4 regions of the Carnobacterium antarcticum genome follow, and region 2 is predicted to be linked to each of the others. Evidence: a T-box and tRNA genes for the amino acid it is inferred to sense, from the RefSeq annotation. Region 2 holds a T-box; the other regions hold tRNA genes.
What was found. A T-box is a leader RNA that pairs with one kind of tRNA and senses whether it is charged. The one in region 2 lies ahead of NY10_RS00920 (valine--tRNA ligase), so its partner is inferred to be a tRNA-Val.

Region 1 (4,197 bases), 530 kb from region 2:
ATGGATAACAGGTTGAGATTCCTGTACCCGTTTGTTTTGTTTGAGCAATGGAGGGACACAGTAGGCTAAGGAATACGCACTGTTGGATATGTGCGTCCAAGCAACAAGTCTTGAAGCGAGTCAAATGCTTGCTTCTCTAAGGACAAGTTGTGATGGGGAGGGAAATTAAGTACCGAAGTTCCTGATGTCACACTGTCAAGAAAAGCTTCTAGTGAGAAACAAACGGCCCGTACCGCAAACCGACACAGGTAGTCGAGGAGAGAATCCTAAGGTGTGCGAGTGAACTCTCGTTAAGGAACTCGGCAAAATGACCCCGTAACTTCGGGAGAAGGGGTGCTGACCATTTGGTCAGCCGCAGTGAATAGGCCCAAGCAACTGTTTATCAAAAACACAGGTCTCTGCTAAATCGAAAGATGACGTATAGGGGCTGACGCCTGCCCGGTGCTGGAAGGTTAAGAGGATGGGTTAGCTCTCGAGCGAAGCTCAGAATTGAAGCCCCAGTAAACGGCGGCCGTAACTATAACGGTCCTAAGGTAGCGAAATTCCTTGTCGGGTAAGTTCCGACCCGCACGAAAGGCGTAATGATTTGGGCACTGTCTCAACGAGAGACTCGGTGAAATTATAGTACCTGTGAAGATGCAGGTTACCCGCGACAGGACGGAAAGACCCCATGGAGCTTTACTGCAGTTTGATATTGAGTGTTTGTACAGCTTGTACAGGATAGGTAGGAGCCGATGAAACCAGGACGCTAGTCTTGGTGGAGGCGTTGGTGGGATACTACCCTTGCTGTATGACCACTCTAACCCACAGCCATGATCTGGCTGGGAGACAGTGTCTGACGGGCAGTTTGACTGGGGCGGTCGCCTCCTAAAGAGTAACGGAGGCGCCCAAAGGTTCCCTCAGAATGGTTGGAAATCATTCGTAGAGTGTAAAGGCAGAAGGGAGCTTGACTGCGAGACCTACAAGTCGAGCAGGGACGAAAGTCGGGCTTAGTGATCCGGTGGTTCCGCATGGAAGGGCCATCGCTCAACGGATAAAAGCTACCCTGGGGATAACAGGCTTATCTCCCCCAAGAGTCCACATCGACGGGGAGGTTTGGCACCTCGATGTCGGCTCATCGCATCCTGGGGCTGTAGTCGGTCCCAAGGGTTGGGCTGTTCGCCCATTAAAGCGGTACGCGAGCTGGGTTCAGAACGTCGTGAGACAGTTCGGTCCCTATCCGTCGCGGGCGCAGGAAATTTGAGAGGAGCTGTCCTTAGTACGAGAGGACCGGGATGGACACACCGCTGGTGTACCAGTTGTTCTGCCAAGAGCATCGCTGGGTAGCTATGTGTGGACGGGATAAACGCTGAAAGCATCTAAGCGTGAAGCCCCCCTCAAGATGAGATTTCCCATCACGCAAGTGAGTAAGACCCCTGAGAGATGATCAGGTAGATAGGTTGGAAGTGGAAGTACAGCGATGTATGGAGCGGACCAATACTAATCGGTCGAGGACTTAACCAATTTTTTAAACGGTGTCTTGGTTTCGACACGATGTTGCAAGAGAAAAACACTATCCAGTTTTGAGAGAACACCGTTCTCTTGATGAACCAATGTGCGGTGGTGACGGCAAGAAGGTCACACCTGTTCCCATGCCGAACACAGCAGTTAAGCTTCTTAGCGCCGATGGTAGTGAAGGGTTTCCCTTTGTGAGAGTAGGACGCTGCCGCGCATTGATCATTATTCCGCAATAGCTCAGCTGGTAGAGCGCATGACTGTTAATCATGATGTCGCAGGTTCGAATCCTGCTTGCGGAGTCCATAGATTTCTATGAAAAAGAAACACAAAAGAGAGTGTCGAAGAACCAACTTGGAGAGTTGTCCGAGCGGCCGAAGGAGCATGATTGGAAATCATGTAGGCGGTGCACACTGTCTCAAGGGTTCGAATCCCTTACTCTCCGTTTCAAAATTGCGTTTCGGCCCGTTGGTCAAGTGGTTAAGACACCGCCCTTTCACGGCGGTATCACGGGTTCGAATCCCGTACGGGTCATGAGTCATTTAGGAGGTTTAGCTCAGCTGGGAGAGCATCTGCCTTACAAGCAGAGGGTCAGCGGTTCGATCCCGTTAACCTCCATTGAACAATTTTATAACGGTCTCGTGGTGTAGGGGTTAACATGTCTGCCTGTCACGCAGAAGATCGCGGGTTCGATTCCCGTCGAGACCGCCATTTTTTTAATACAAGCATTACGGAACCGAAAGGTTCGATTATGGCCTGGTAGCTCAGTTGGTAGAGCACTTGATTGAAGCTCAAGGTGTCGGCAGTTCGATTCTGTCCCAGGCCACCATTTTTTTCAACTGGAGGGGTAGCGAAGTGGCTAAACGCGGCGGACTGTAAATCCGCTCCTTCGGGTTCGGCAGTTCGAATCTGCCCCCCTCCACCATTTTTTTTTAAAACCCATCTAAACTGATAGGGATATAGTTTAAAGGTAGAACAATGGTCTCCAAAACCATTAGTGTGGGTTCAATTCCTACTATCCCTGCCATTTTTATATTTAACCTTTTACATTACGGCGATTGTGGCGAAGTGGTTAACGCACCGGATTGTGGTTCCGGCATACGTGGGTTCGATCCCCATCAGTCGCCTTTTTCATTTATGGGCTATAGCCAAGCGGTAAGGCAAGGGACTTTGACTCCCTTATGCGTTGGTTCGAATCCAGCTAGCCCAGTTTTTTAGAATAACCCAACACTCAATTTTAAAGATGGCGGTATAGCCAAGTGGTAAGGCAGAGGTCTGCAAAACCTTCATCACCGGTTCAAATCCGGTTACCGCCTTATCTAATGAATTGCCTGTTGTCAGCATCCTGCCGGCGTGGCGGAATTGGTAGACGCGCTGGACTCAAAATCCTGTGCCCGCGAGGGCGTGCCGGTTCGATTCCGGCCGCCGGTATCCTAAAGTCTCCAGCAGTCTTCGGACTGTTGGAGACTTTTTTTGGTGCGCCCGGCATGGGTGATAACTTGGTGGTGAAAGTCCACTACAGGCTTGGCAGTAGGAACTGTTAGCGAATAGGGTTCTACGTCAACTGACGTTGGTAAAGAATTTTAGTCCCTTATTTAATTAAAAAAACTTGAACACTTTTCATGGTAGGCGTTATGCTGCTATGAAAAGTGTTTTTTCGTTCTGTTTAATAGCCGCTGGTTTCATATTAAAATGCAGAAGAATACGGTTTTTATAGTTCACGAAGTTTCGGTAGCCGTAGGCCACACGGTTAAGAACTTTGATCTTATTGTTGATTCCTTCAATTTTTCCGTTTGAATACTTATAGGTAACGGTATTTTTTATGTGCTTCATATGTTTTTTCAATGTTTTGAGGCTCGTCTTCATTGGTTTTGAAATAAGTGGATAATCTTTTTCTAAAATCTTTACTAGCTCATCATAGTCATTCTCTTCAAGAGCCTTTAGAATCGTTTGATACACCTCATAAGTCTCTTTCAGAACGGTGTTGTAGCCCAACAGTTCGTCGACGATCGCTGATTCTAAGCGTAGACCAAATAAAGCATAATAAGTATAGGTTGTATAAGACAGTTCAGATTCTTTCTTTAAGATTTTTTTCCAAAACCGTTTTAATCGACGGTACTTTTTCATATCTTCTCCATTTGAGGTATGAAATTGATTCATAACCGTTATCCTTGTACGATTCAGTGAACGATTAATCAGCTGGACAATATGAAAACGATCAATAATGATCTTGGCGTTTGGAAAAAGAATGGGAATAAAATTGACGTAACCAGCGTTCATATCGACTGTAATGGTTTCTACTTTTTTTCTAGCCTTTAGGCTATACCGTGAAAGGAAATGGTCTTTTATCGTTCGACTGTCTCGAGAAGGCAAGATATCAATGATCGTTCCTTTTTCGGCATCAATGTATTCAAAAGCCATTGTGCTATTGGCATACTTAAACTCGTCAAACGAAAGATGTTTAGGAAGCCAGAAGTAATGCGGTTTGTAATTCTTAGCTTGCTCGTTAATAACGCGCTGCGTCGTTGCTGAAGAAACTCCCGTTTGACTAGAGATATCTTTTATAGATTGAGCCATAGACGATTTATCTAAAATTTGTGCTTTTACATGATTTGAAATAAAACAATTTTCTTTCAATAGAGGCGTTTTCGCAGTAAATGTAGCCTCGCATTCTTTGCACATGAATCGCTGCTTTTTAAGCAG
Region 2 (4,197 bases):
ATATGAAATTGAATGTGATGTTAATCACAAAAAGATTGAGTTTATGCAATTGTAATGATATGATGCAAAGAGAAAGGGTGCAAAAGAGGAGGGCTTTTAGTGAAAGAGGAACAAATGGGAAGTCAGATTCCAAAAGCAACAGCCAGAAGAATGCCTATTTATTATCGTTGTTTAAAAAAGTTGCAAGATAGCGGAGTAAAGCGAATAAAATCAAATGAAATCAGTCAGTTAACGCAGATTCCTTCTGCAACTATTCGACGTGATTTTTCTCATTTCGGGGAATTAGGCAGAAGCGGATACGGTTATGAGGTAGATTATGTTACAAAAGTATTTAATGAGTTATTGAATGTGAATAAAATCATTAAGATTGCTTTAATCGGAGTTGGAAACCTTGGGAAAGCGTTAATCGAAAATAATTTCCGTAGAGATCAAAATTTGAAAATTACATGCGGCTTCGAGAAATGTGAAGAGAATTCCGGCAAAATATTATCAGGAGTTCCGGTTTATTCGATTGATCAGATGAAAGAAGTGTTACTAAGAGAAGAAATTCATGTGGCCATCTCTACGGTCCCTAGCGAATTTTCTCAAGAGGCAGTAGAGATGTTGGTAGATGGAGGGATTACGGCGATATTAAATTTTGCTCCAGGAAGGGTTAATGTGCCGGAACACGTGGATATCCGGTATATTGACTTAACCAGTGAAATTTTAACGTTGGTTTGTTACAATGACTGGCTGCTTCATCCAGTAGTTAAATAGGTATTCGCTTTGTAGTTAGTGAAGCAATTAAAATGGTAAAGGTTGCATTTTTCTTTCCAGCCAGCGTATACTAAAGAAGTAGGTTTATATATGAATAGGAGCGATATACATGGAAATCACAAGAAAAGGCACTCCTTTTAAAGTTGAAGGCACGCAACCCGCAGTGGGAGAACAAGCACCGGATTTTTCAGTGAAAAATTTAAAAGATGAGACCATTGAATTGAAACAATTTAACGGAAAAGTTGTTTTAATCAGTGTCGTACCGGACATTGATACACGTGTTTGTGCGGTTCAAACGAAAGCTTTCAATTCAGCAGCAAGTGCTATCGAAGGCGTACAGTTAATGACGATCTCAACAAATACAAAAGAACAACAAGAAAATTGGTGTGCTGGAGAAGGTATCGAAATGGAGATGTTGCACGATACGGATGCTTCTTTCGGCAAAGCATACGGTTTATTTGTCCCTGAAATGAATGTATTAGCGCGTTCTGTGTTTGTAATCGATGCAAGCGGAAAATTAATCTACAAAGAAATCGTATCTGAAATGGTTGATGAACCAAACTATGACAAAGCTATTGAAGTTGCAAAAGCTGCTCGTTGAGTTTAATTCCGAATTATAAAATACAGGATTGAATTACCACCTTTTCAATGCTAAAATAAGACATACTTAAAAGCGATGAACAAGAAGAGTAATGTTATTTTTGGTTTAATAGAGAAAAGAACAGATGGTGGGAGTTCTTAACCGAAATAAGATGAAGGTAGCTTGGGAGCTGACAGGGTGAAGAAAGAGTAACCTTGTACGGAGTGACGTTACGTTAAAAACGTGAAGAGAGAGGTATATTCGGGAATAACGAATATGCAAACTAGGTGGTACCGCGAATTCTAAAGCATTCGTCCTAATGATTATACATTAGGATGGGTGCTTTTTTTGTCGTTTTATATAATAGCAGCTTTAAAAAAATGAAAAAGGGGTTAAGGGACATGGCAGATGAACTGAAGATGGCGACAAAATATCAACCAAAAGAAGTTGAAGCAGGCCGCTATGAAAAATGGTTAGAAAAAGATTTGTTTAAACCAAGTGGAGACAAAACAAAGCAACCTTACTCTATTGTTATACCTCCGCCAAATGTTACTGGAAAACTTCATTTAGGGCATGCGTGGGATACAGCTTTGCAAGACATCATTATTCGACAAAAACGCATGCAAGGCTACGATACTTTGTGGTTGCCTGGAATGGATCACGCTGGAATTGCGACTCAGGCAAAAGTAGAAGAAAAATTAGCAGAAAAAGGCATTTCTCGCTATGATTTAGGTCGTGAAAAATTTATTGAAACGGTCTGGGATTGGAAAGAAGAATATGCAGAGGTTATCCGCCAACAATGGGCTAAAGTTGGAATATCAGTTGATTACAGCCGCGAGCGTTTTACATTAGATGACGGCTTGTCAGAAGCCGTAAAAAAAGTTTTCGTTACAATGTATGAAAAGAAACTGATTTATCGCGGCGAGTATATTATCAACTGGGATCCAAAAGCTAAAACAGCTTTATCAGATATTGAAGTGATCCATAAAGACGTTGAAGGAGCTTTTTACCACATGAGCTACCCGTTGTCCGATGGCAGCGGTGTTGTTGAAATTGCTACTACTCGTCCTGAAACAATGTTAGGCGATACTGCAATTGCTGTGCATCCTGAAGATGAACGTTACCAGCAATTAATTGGGAAAACTGTTTTATTACCGTTAATGAACCGTGAAATACCGATTGTTGCTGATGAATACGTTGAAAAGGACTTTGGTACAGGGGTTGTTAAGATCACCCCTGCCCATGACCCTAATGACTTTGAAGTCGGGAACCGTCATGATTTGCCGCGTGTCAACGTGATGCATGAAGATGGAACGATGAATGAGCTGGCTGGCAAGTATGCTGGAATGGATCGATTTGCAGCTCGTAAAGCAGTTGTTAAAGATCTGGAAGCAGAAGGTCATTTAATCAAAATTGAAAAAATGGTTCACAGTGTCGGACATTCTGAACGTACAGGAGTAGTAGTCGAACCGCGTTTATCAACACAATGGTTTGTTAAAATGGAGTCTTTAGCAAAAGAAGCGATAGACAATCAAGAAACAGATAACAAAGTGTCTTTTGTCCCTGATCGTTTTGAGAATACGTATATGCGTTGGATGGAAAATGTTCACGATTGGGTTATTTCACGTCAACTATGGTGGGGACATCGAATTCCGGCTTGGTACCATAAGACGACTGGCGAATTGTATGTCGGCATGGAAGCGCCGGAAAACAGCGAGGATTGGGTTCAAGATCCGGATGTATTGGACACTTGGTTTAGCTCAGCTTTATGGCCGTTTTCAACAATGGGCTGGCCAGATGAAGAAGCGGAAGATTTTAAACGGTACTTCCCAACGGACACATTGGTTACAGGCTACGACATTATTTTCTTCTGGGTCAGCCGGATGATTTTCCAGAGTTTGGAATTTACTGGAAAAAGACCGTTTAAGAACGTTTTGATTCATGGTCTGATTCGCGATGAAGAGGGACGCAAAATGAGTAAGTCATTAGGCAATGGGATTGATCCGATGGATGTGATCGATCAATATGGTGCAGATGCACTGCGCTGGTTCTTATCGAACGGATCTTCTCCTGGTCAAGATGTGCGTTTCAGTTACGATAAAATGGACGCTGCTTGGAACTTCATCAATAAAATTTGGAACGCTAGTCGTTTCGCATTGATGAATATGGAAAACTTTACTGTTGAGCAAATAGATTTGACTGGTGAAAAAACCGTTGCGGATCGCTGGATTTTAACTAAATTAAATGAAACCATTCAAAAAGTCACTGATACGTCTGAACGTTTTGAGTTCGGCGAAGCCGGTCGGATTTTGTATCATTTTATTTGGGATGATTTTTGTGACTGGTACATTGAAATGAGTAAGGAAGTATTGTTTGGCGAAAATGAAACAGCCAAACAAACGACTAGAAGTATTTTGGCTCATGTTTTAGATCAAACGTTACGCCTGCTGCACCCGATTATGCCATTCGTGACGGAAGAAATTTGGGAAAACATCCCCCACGAAGGCGAGTCGCTAGTGATTGCGGATTATCCGGTAGTACGTCCAGAATTATCTGATGAAGCGGCTACTAAAGGAATGGATATTTTGATGGAATTGATTCGTTCGGTTCGAAATATTCGTTCAGAAGTGAATACGCCTTTATCAAAACCGATTGAACTGATGATCAAAACCAATGACGAAACAGCAGAACAGTTCTTAAAAGAAAATGTTTCGTATATTGAACGTTTCTGCAACCCGGAAGTTCTAACCATTTCCAGTAACGTAGAAGCTCCTGAAACAGCGATGAGCGCTGTTATTACAGGCGCTGAAATTTATCTGCCGCTAGCAGGTTTGATCAACTTAGAGGAAGAAATTGCCCGT
Region 3 (4,197 bases), 400 kb from region 2:
GCTGGTTCTCTCCGAAATAGCTTTAGGGCTAGCCTCGGAATAAGAATCATGGAGGTAGAGCAACTGTTTGGACTAGGGGCCCTTCTCGGGTTACCGAATTCAGATAAACTCCGAATGCCATTGATTTATATCCGGGAGTCAGACTACGAGTGATAAGATCCGTAGTCGAGAGGGAAACAGCCCAGACCACCAGCTAAGGTCCCAAAGTTTATGTTAAGTGGAAAAGGATGTGGGGTTGCTTAGACAACTAGGATGTTGGCTCAGAAGCAGCCATCATTTAAAGAGTGCGTAATAGCTCACTAGTCGAGTGACCCTGCGCCGAAAATTTACCGGGGCTAAACATAACACCGAAGCTGTGGATAGAACTTAGGTTCTATGGTAGGAGAGCGTTCTAAGGGCGTCGAAGCTAGACCGTGAGGACTGGTGGAGCGCTTAGAAGTGAGAATGCCGGTATGAGTAGCGAAAGACGGGTGAGAATCCCGTCCACCGAATGACTAAGGTTTCCTGGGGAAGGCTCGTCCTCCCAGGGTTAGTCGGGACCTAAGTCGAGGCCGATAGGCGTAGACGATGGATAACAGGTTGAGATTCCTGTACCCGTTTGTTTTGTTTGAGCAATGGAGGGACACAGTAGGCTAAGGAATACGCACTGTTGGATATGTGCGTCCAAGCAACAAGTCTTGAAGCGAGTCAAATGCTTGCTTCTCTAAGGACAAGTTGTGATGGGGAGGGAAATTAAGTACCGAAGTTCCCGATGTCACACTGTCAAGAAAAGCTTCTAGTGAGAAACAAACGGCCCGTACCGCAAACCGACACAGGTAGTCGAGGAGAGAATCCTAAGGTGTGCGAGTGAACTCTCGTTAAGGAACTCGGCAAAATGACCCCGTAACTTCGGGAGAAGGGGTGCTGACCATTTGGTCAGCCGCAGTGAATAGGCCCAAGCAACTGTTTATCAAAAACACAGGTCTCTGCTAAATCGAAAGATGACGTATAGGGGCTGACGCCTGCCCGGTGCTGGAAGGTTAAGAGGATGGGTTAGCTTTCGAGCGAAGCTCAGAATTGAAGCCCCAGTAAACGGCGGCCGTAACTATAACGGTCCTAAGGTAGCGAAATTCCTTGTCGGGTAAGTTCCGACCCGCACGAAAGGCGTAATGATTTGGGCACTGTCTCAACGAGAGACTCGGTGAAATTATAGTACCTGTGAAGATGCAGGTTACCCGCGACAGGACGGAAAGACCCCATGGAGCTTTACTGCAGTTTGATATTGAGTGTTTGTACAGCTTGTACAGGATAGGTAGGAGCCGATGAAACCAGGACGCTAGTCTTGGTGGAGGCGTTGGTGGGATACTACCCTTGCTGTATGACCACTCTAACCCACAGCCATGATCTGGCTGGGAGACAGTGTCTGACGGGCAGTTTGACTGGGGCGGTCGCCTCCTAAAGAGTAACGGAGGCGCCCAAAGGTTCCCTCAGAATGGTTGGAAATCATTCGTAGAGTGTAAAGGCAGAAGGGAGCTTGACTGCGAGACCTACAAGTCGAGCAGGGACGAAAGTCGGGCTTAGTGATCCGGTGGTTCCGCATGGAAGGGCCATCGCTCAACGGATAAAAGCTACCCTGGGGATAACAGGCTTATCTCCCCCAAGAGTCCACATCGACGGGGAGGTTTGGCACCTCGATGTCGGCTCATCGCATCCTGGGGCTGTAGTCGGTCCCAAGGGTTGGGCTGTTCGCCCATTAAAGCGGTACGCGAGCTGGGTTCAGAACGTCGTGAGACAGTTCGGTCCCTATCCGTCGCGGGCGCAGGAAATTTGAGAGGAGCTGTCCTTAGTACGAGAGGACCGGGATGGACACACCGCTGGTGTACCAGTTGTTCTGCCAAGAGCATCGCTGGGTAGCTATGTGTGGACGGGATAAACGCTGAAAGCATCTAAGCGTGAAGCCCCCCTCAAGATGAGATTTCCCATCACGTAAGTGAGTAAGACCCCTGAGAGATGATCAGGTAGATAGGTTGGAAGTGGAAGTACAGCGATGTATGGAGCGGACCAATACTAATCGGTCGAGGACTTAACCAATTTTTTAAACGGTGTCTTGGTTTCGACACGATGTTGCAAAAGAAAAACACTATCCAGTTTTGAGAGAACACCGTTCTCTTGATGAAAAAATGTGCGGTGGTGACGGCAAGAAGGTCACACCTGTTCCCATGCCGAACACAGCAGTTAAGCTTCTTAGCGCCGATGGTAGTGAAGGGTTTCCCTTTGTGAGAGTAGGACGCTGCCGCGCATTGATTCATTAAATTTAATTTATCCCATGGAGGTTTAGCTCAGCTGGGAGAGCATCTGCCTTACAAGCAGAGGGTCAGCGGTTCGATCCCGTTAACCTCCACCATGAGTCATTAGCTCAGTTGGTAGAGCATCTGACTTTTAATCAGAGGGTCGCAGGTTCGAATCCTGCATGACTCATAACTAAACATCTATGATGGATAGTTATGCTACGCTTAGCGGGTGTGGCGGAATTGGCAGACGCACTAGATTTAGGATCTAGCGTCGAGAGACGTGGGGGTTCAAGTCCCTTCACCCGCACCATTTATTCTTTTTACTGTATTAGCCGGCTTAGCTCAGTTGGTAGAGCATCTGATTTGTAATCAGAGGGTCGAGGGTTCAACTCCTTTAGCCGGCACCATTTGCGGAAGTAGTTCAGTGGTAGAACGCCACCTTGCCAAGGTGGAGGTCGCGGGTTCGAACCCCGTCTTCCGCTTACTAGACCAACTAGTAAGCAAGATTTGAAAAAATCATTGCTTGTTCTAAATGCCGGGGTGGCGGAACAGGTAGACGCACAGGACTTAAAATCCTGCGGTGAGTGATCACCGTGCCGGTTCGATTCCGGCCCTCGGCACCATTATTCAGCACCCATAGCTCAATTGGATAGAGTACCTGACTACGAATCAGGCGGTTAGAGGTTCGACTCCTCTTGGGTGCATTCCATTTTACATAATCAAGAATGGAAATACCAGATTTCAACATACGGGAAGTAGCTCAGCTTGGTAGAGCACTTGGTTTGGGACCAAGGGGTCGCAGGTTCGAATCCTGTCTTCCCGATTTAAAATGTTGGGGCCTTAGCTCAGCTGGGAGAGCGCCTGCCTTGCACGCAGGAGGTCAGCGGTTCGATCCCGCTAGGCTCCACTTTTAAGTTTTTAATTATTAGATATTTTGGCGGTGTAGCTCAGCTGGCTAGAGCGTCCGGTTCATACCCGGGAGGTCGGGGGTTCGATCCCCTTCGCCGCTATTACAATTGAAAGAGCTTGGACCTTTAGCTCAGTTGGTTAGAGCAGACGGCTCATAACCGTCCGGTCGCAGGTTCGAGTCCTGCAAGGTCCATTAGTCGTATCTTTTATGATTGATTACCTTGTATACATTATAACGGAGGATTACCCAAGTCTGGCTGAAGGGAACGGTCTTGAAAACCGTCAGGTGTGTAAAAGCACGCAAGAGTTCGAATCTCTTATCCTCCTTATCTTCATTTTTTATTCTTATTATCGCGGGGTGGAGCAGTTGGCAGCTCGTCGGGCTCATAACCCGAAGGTCACAGGTTCAAATCCTGTCCCCGCAATTATTATCATAGAACGCATATGATAAATAAATAGTACAATGCAAAAAAAGGTCTCGTGGTGTAGGGGTTAACATGTCTGCCTGTCACGCAGAAGATCGCGGGTTCGATTCCCGTCGAGACCGTTTTTGCGGGTGTAGTTTAGTGGTAAAACCACAGCCTTCCAAGCTGTTGATGCGAGTTCGATTCTCGTCACCCGCTTTTTTTATGGGCCTATAGCTCAGCTGGTTAGAGCGCACGCCTGATAAGCGTGAGGTCGATGGTTCGAGTCCATTTAGGCCCATTGAAATATATATTTTAGTTATTGGATTTGGGGAAGTACTCAAGAGGCTCAAGAGGCGCCCCTGCTAAGGGTGTAGGTCGCTAACGCGGCGCGAGGGTTCGAATCCCTCCTTCTCCGTTTTTAATATTTGAAACAAGGCCCGTTGGTCAAGTGGTTAAGACACCGCCCTTTCACGGCGGTATCACGGGTTCGAATCCCGTACGGGTCATAGCAATGAATTGCTTATAATTGAATGCAGTAAGTTGTTATAACAGTTGGAATTATGGAGGATTACCCAAGTCTGGCTGAAGGGAACGGTCTTGAAAACCGTCAG
Region 4 (4,197 bases), 550 kb from region 2:
AGCTGCTAAATATTCTTCATCAAACGTTTTCATTTCATTTTCTCCTCCTAAATCATATTGCTTTCTAATGGGTTCCAATCGCTCAATTCTCTTCATGTTCCATTGTAAAGTAAAATAATACGAACACAAAACATAACGTTTCCCAATTTTTGATGAGGCGTCTCAGCGTTTTCCTCAAATCAAGAAGCAAACCTTATTTAAAACTAACTGATTTAGAAACTTCAAGCGACTAGAATTATAAGCATTATTAAAAACCAAAAATGTGCATTGAAGGCAGTGGACATTAGGAATTGAGGATTGATCGAGTTAATTAAAAAGAAAACAAAAAGTCGGCTGGTCCTTCACTCTATCTTTAAATTACTTCTAACGCTCTCCAAAAATTTCTTTGCAGCATTTGAATGAATCTGATTCTTCTTCCAAACGATCGTCAATTTTGCTTCTAGACTTGGTTCTAAAGGACGAAAACAAAGATCACTCTCTCCAGTGGTATTTATCAGACCATACAAACACAACGCATAACCAACTCCTTCGCTTACCAACAAAGACGCATTATAAAGTAAGTTGTATGTTGCGACTATGTTATACTGCTCCAAATTATTGCCTAGCCAGTTTGATAATTCATTGGCTACATGTGTTTGACGAGACACGATCAACGGTAATCCCTTCAAATCACTTGAAACGATAACATCTTTCTTTGCTAAAGAACTGCTGTCTTGCATCAAAAGTCCCCATATATCTCTATCAGGCAAGCGGATAGCATCATATTTTTGTTTATCTGAAGGATCGATCACAATCCCGAAATCTAATAACCCATTATCTAATTTTTCCGCCAATTCGTCCGCATTGCCGCTATATAGATGAATACGAACTTCAGGATACTCATCCATTATCTCTTTGCTTATTTTGGCGATCAGCCTCATTGCCTTACTTTCACCGCCACCGATATAAATATCGCCGCTAACAACTTCTGCTTCTTTAAGGTTTAAAGTTGTTTTATCTACCAAGGACAAAATCTCTTTTGCTCGATTAACTAAATATACTCCTTCTTCTGTCAAACTTATTTTTCTGTTGCCGCGAATAAATAAAATAATGCCTAACTCTTCTTCCAGTTCCTTAAGCTGTCTGGAAAGTGTCGGTTGGGAAAGATGCAACAACTGAGCTGCTGCTGAAATACTCTCCTCTTGTGCAACAGCTAAAAAATAGCGCAAGACACGAATTTCCATACATTTTCCTCCTATGTTTGATTGCTATATAGAGTCCTTCAAATAGGTATTTAACATCTCAACTATATCATTCTATGATATAGTTAGCCATTAAGTAAGGACTTAAGAAGGAAAACTATTTGTTTAATACTATAGGTGCTTTAGCGGATATATTTTTGTTCAGCTGAATAAAAATATTTGGTTCTGCACCTAATTGTCATTATCATTCATACGTACGTGTAACAGTACTTTATAGAACAAATAAAAAAGCCCCGACAGTCCGAAGACTGTTGGAGCTTTTAGGATACCGGCGGCCGGAATCGAACCGGCACGCCCTCGCGGGCACAGGATTTTGAGTCCAGCGCGTCTACCAATTCCGCCACGCCGGCAGGATGCTGACAACAGGCAATTCATTAGATAAGGCGGTAACCGGATTTGAACCGGTGATGAAGGTTTTGCAGACCTCTGCCTTACCACTTGGCTATACCGCCATCTTTAAAATTGAGTGTTGGGTTATTCTAAAAAACTGGGCTAGCTGGATTCGAACCAACGCATAAGGGAGTCAAAGTCCCTTGCCTTACCGCTTGGCTATAGCCCATAAATGAAAAAGGCGACTGATGGGGATCGAACCCACGTATGCCGGAACCACAATCCGGTGCGTTAACCACTTCGCCACAATCGCCGTAATGTAAAAGGTTAAATATAAAAATGGCAGGGATAGTAGGAATTGAACCCACACTAATGGTTTTGGAGACCATTGTTCTACCTTTAAACTATATCCCTATCAGTTTAGATGGGTTTTAAAAAAAAATGGTGGAGGGGGGCAGATTCGAACTGCCGAACCCGAAGGAGCGGATTTACAGTCCGCCGCGTTTAGCCACTTCGCTACCCCTCCAGTTGAAAAAAATGGTGGCCTGGGACAGAATCGAACTGCCGACACCTTGAGCTTCAATCAAGTGCTCTACCAACTGAGCTACCAGGCCATAATCGAACCTTTCGGTTCCGTAATGCTTGTATTAAAAAAATGGCGGTCTCGACGGGAATCGAACCCGCGATCTTCTGCGTGACAGGCAGACATGTTAACCCCTACACCACGAGACCGTTATAAAATTGTTCAATGGAGGTTAACGGGATCGAACCGCTGACCCTCTGCTTGTAAGGCAGATGCTCTCCCAGCTGAGCTAAACCTCCTAAATGACTCATGACCCGTACGGGATTCGAACCCGTGATACCGCCGTGAAAGGGCGGTGTCTTAACCACTTGACCAACGGGCCGAAACGCAATTTTGAAACGGAGAGTAAGGGATTCGAACCCTTGAGACAGTGTGCACCGCCTACATGATTTCCAATCATGCTCCTTCGGCCGCTCGGACAACTCTCCAAGTTGGTTCTTCGACACTCTCTTTTGTGTTTCTTTTTCATAGAAATCTATGGACTCCGCAAGCAGGATTCGAACCTGCGACATCATGATTAACAGTCATGCGCTCTACCAGCTGAGCTATTGCGGAATAATGATCAATGCGCGGCAGCGTCCTACTCTCACAAAGGGAAACCCTTCACTACCATCGGCGCTAAGAAGCTTAACTGCTGTGTTCGGCATGGGAACAGGTGTGACCTTCTTGCCGTCACCACCGCACATTGGTTCATCAAGAGAACGGTGTTCTCTCAAAACTGGATAGTGTTTTTCTCTTGCAACATCGTGTCGAAACCAAGACACCGTTTAAAAAATTGGTTAAGTCCTCGACCGATTAGTATTGGTCCGCTCCATACATCGCTGTACTTCCACTTCCAACCTATCTACCTGATCATCTCTCAGGGGTCTTACTCACTTGCGTGATGGGAAATCTCATCTTGAGGGGGGCTTCACGCTTAGATGCTTTCAGCGTTTATCCCGTCCACACATAGCTACCCAGCGATGCTCTTGGCAGAACAACTGGTACACCAGCGGTGTGTCCATCCCGGTCCTCTCGTACTAAGGACAGCTCCTCTCAAATTTCCTGCGCCCGCGACGGATAGGGACCGAACTGTCTCACGACGTTCTGAACCCAGCTCGCGTACCGCTTTAATGGGCGAACAGCCCAACCCTTGGGACCGACTACAGCCCCAGGATGCGATGAGCCGACATCGAGGTGCCAAACCTCCCCGTCGATGTGGACTCTTGGGGGAGATAAGCCTGTTATCCCCAGGGTAGCTTTTATCCGTTGAGCGATGGCCCTTCCATGCGGAACCACCGGATCACTAAGCCCGACTTTCGTCCCTGCTCGACTTGTAGGTCTCGCAGTCAAGCTCCCTTCTGCCTTTACACTCTACGAATGATTTCCAACCATTCTGAGGGAACCTTTGGGCGCCTCCGTTACTCTTTAGGAGGCGACCGCCCCAGTCAAACTGCCCGTCAGACACTGTCTCCCAGCCAGATCATGGCTGTGGGTTAGAGTGGTCATACAGCAAGGGTAGTATCCCACCAACGCCTCCACCAAGACTAGCGTCCTGGTTTCATCGGCTCCTACCTATCCTGTACAAGCTGTACAAACACTCAATATCAAACTGCAGTAAAGCTCCATGGGGTCTTTCCGTCCTGTCGCGGGTAACCTGCATCTTCACAGGTACTATAATTTCACCGAGTCTCTCGTTGAGACAGTGCCCAAATCATTACGCCTTTCGTGCGGGTCGGAACTTACCCGACAAGGAATTTCGCTACCTTAGGACCGTTATAGTTACGGCCGCCGTTTACTGGGGCTTCAATTCTGAGCTTCGCTCGAGAGCTAACCCATCCTCTTAACCTTCCAGCACCGGGCAGGCGTCAGCCCCTATACGTCATCTTTCGATTTAGCAGAGACCTGTGTTTTTGATAAACAGTTGCTTGGGCCTATTCACTGCGGCTGACCAAATGGTCAGCACCCCTTCTCCCGAAGTTACGGGGTCATTTTGCCGAGTTCCTTAACGAGAGTTCACTCGCACACCTTAGGATTCTCTCCTCGACTACCTGTGTCGGTTTG

Region 1: it has a tRNA-Val gene. The T-box ahead of NY10_RS00920 (valine--tRNA ligase) is inferred to sense a tRNA for this amino acid. The anticodon was not compared.
Region 3: it has a tRNA-Val gene. The T-box ahead of NY10_RS00920 (valine--tRNA ligase) is inferred to sense a tRNA for this amino acid. The anticodon was not compared.
Region 4: it has a tRNA-Val gene. The T-box ahead of NY10_RS00920 (valine--tRNA ligase) is inferred to sense a tRNA for this amino acid. The anticodon was not compared.

Annotation. Positions count from the first base shown of each region.
Region 1 is NZ_CP010796.1:690,917-695,113, reverse strand. Features, by position in the region: rRNA gene NY10_RS03550 (23S ribosomal RNA) at 1-1,503, shown strand, start outside; rRNA gene rrf (5S ribosomal RNA) at 1,596-1,711, shown strand; tRNA gene NY10_RS03540 (tRNA-Asn) at 1,724-1,796, shown strand; tRNA gene NY10_RS03535 (tRNA-Ser) at 1,851-1,939, shown strand; tRNA gene NY10_RS03530 (tRNA-Glu) at 1,957-2,028, shown strand; tRNA gene NY10_RS03525 (tRNA-Val) at 2,040-2,112, shown strand; tRNA gene NY10_RS03520 (tRNA-Asp) at 2,130-2,205, shown strand; tRNA gene NY10_RS03515 (tRNA-Phe) at 2,248-2,323, shown strand; tRNA gene NY10_RS03510 (tRNA-Tyr) at 2,336-2,419, shown strand; tRNA gene NY10_RS03505 (tRNA-Trp) at 2,448-2,521, shown strand; tRNA gene NY10_RS03500 (tRNA-His) at 2,549-2,621, shown strand; tRNA gene NY10_RS03495 (tRNA-Gln) at 2,633-2,704, shown strand; tRNA gene NY10_RS03490 (tRNA-Cys) at 2,740-2,810, shown strand; tRNA gene NY10_RS03485 (tRNA-Leu) at 2,842-2,925, shown strand; gene NY10_RS03480 (ISL3 family transposase) at 3,127-4,197, opposite strand, start outside.
Region 2 is NZ_CP010796.1:157,494-161,690, forward strand. Features, by position in the region: gene NY10_RS00910 (redox-sensing transcriptional repressor Rex) at 115-756, shown strand; gene tpx (thiol peroxidase) at 866-1,357, shown strand; T-box leader at 1,424-1,658, shown strand; gene NY10_RS00920 (valine--tRNA ligase) at 1,738-4,197, shown strand, end outside.
Region 3 is NZ_CP010796.1:2,367,046-2,371,242, forward strand. Features, by position in the region: rRNA gene NY10_RS11185 (23S ribosomal RNA) at 1-2,070, shown strand, start outside; rRNA gene rrf (5S ribosomal RNA) at 2,163-2,278, shown strand; tRNA gene NY10_RS11195 (tRNA-Val) at 2,308-2,383, shown strand; tRNA gene NY10_RS11200 (tRNA-Lys) at 2,385-2,457, shown strand; tRNA gene NY10_RS11205 (tRNA-Leu) at 2,496-2,580, shown strand; tRNA gene NY10_RS11210 (tRNA-Thr) at 2,602-2,677, shown strand; tRNA gene NY10_RS11215 (tRNA-Gly) at 2,681-2,752, shown strand; tRNA gene NY10_RS11220 (tRNA-Leu) at 2,805-2,893, shown strand; tRNA gene NY10_RS11225 (tRNA-Arg) at 2,901-2,974, shown strand; tRNA gene NY10_RS11230 (tRNA-Pro) at 3,020-3,093, shown strand; tRNA gene NY10_RS11235 (tRNA-Ala) at 3,105-3,177, shown strand; tRNA gene NY10_RS11240 (tRNA-Met) at 3,207-3,280, shown strand; tRNA gene NY10_RS11245 (tRNA-Ile) at 3,299-3,372, shown strand; tRNA gene NY10_RS11250 (tRNA-Ser) at 3,417-3,506, shown strand; tRNA gene NY10_RS11255 (tRNA-Met) at 3,532-3,604, shown strand; tRNA gene NY10_RS11260 (tRNA-Asp) at 3,654-3,726, shown strand; tRNA gene NY10_RS11265 (tRNA-Gly) at 3,732-3,802, shown strand; tRNA gene NY10_RS11270 (tRNA-Ile) at 3,811-3,884, shown strand; tRNA gene NY10_RS11275 (tRNA-Ser) at 3,914-4,001, shown strand; tRNA gene NY10_RS11280 (tRNA-Glu) at 4,021-4,092, shown strand; tRNA gene NY10_RS11285 (tRNA-Ser) at 4,149-4,197, shown strand, end outside.
Region 4 is NZ_CP010796.1:705,816-710,012, forward strand. Features, by position in the region: gene NY10_RS03580 (FAD-binding oxidoreductase) at 1-33, opposite strand, end outside; gene NY10_RS03585 (LysR family transcriptional regulator) at 342-1,223, opposite strand; tRNA gene NY10_RS03590 (tRNA-Leu) at 1,508-1,591, opposite strand; tRNA gene NY10_RS03595 (tRNA-Cys) at 1,623-1,693, opposite strand; tRNA gene NY10_RS03600 (tRNA-Gln) at 1,729-1,800, opposite strand; tRNA gene NY10_RS03605 (tRNA-His) at 1,812-1,884, opposite strand; tRNA gene NY10_RS03610 (tRNA-Trp) at 1,912-1,985, opposite strand; tRNA gene NY10_RS03615 (tRNA-Tyr) at 2,014-2,097, opposite strand; tRNA gene NY10_RS03620 (tRNA-Phe) at 2,110-2,185, opposite strand; tRNA gene NY10_RS03625 (tRNA-Asp) at 2,228-2,303, opposite strand; tRNA gene NY10_RS03630 (tRNA-Val) at 2,321-2,393, opposite strand; tRNA gene NY10_RS03635 (tRNA-Glu) at 2,405-2,476, opposite strand; tRNA gene NY10_RS03640 (tRNA-Ser) at 2,494-2,582, opposite strand; tRNA gene NY10_RS03645 (tRNA-Asn) at 2,637-2,709, opposite strand; rRNA gene rrf (5S ribosomal RNA) at 2,722-2,837, opposite strand; rRNA gene NY10_RS03655 (23S ribosomal RNA) at 2,930-4,197, opposite strand, start outside.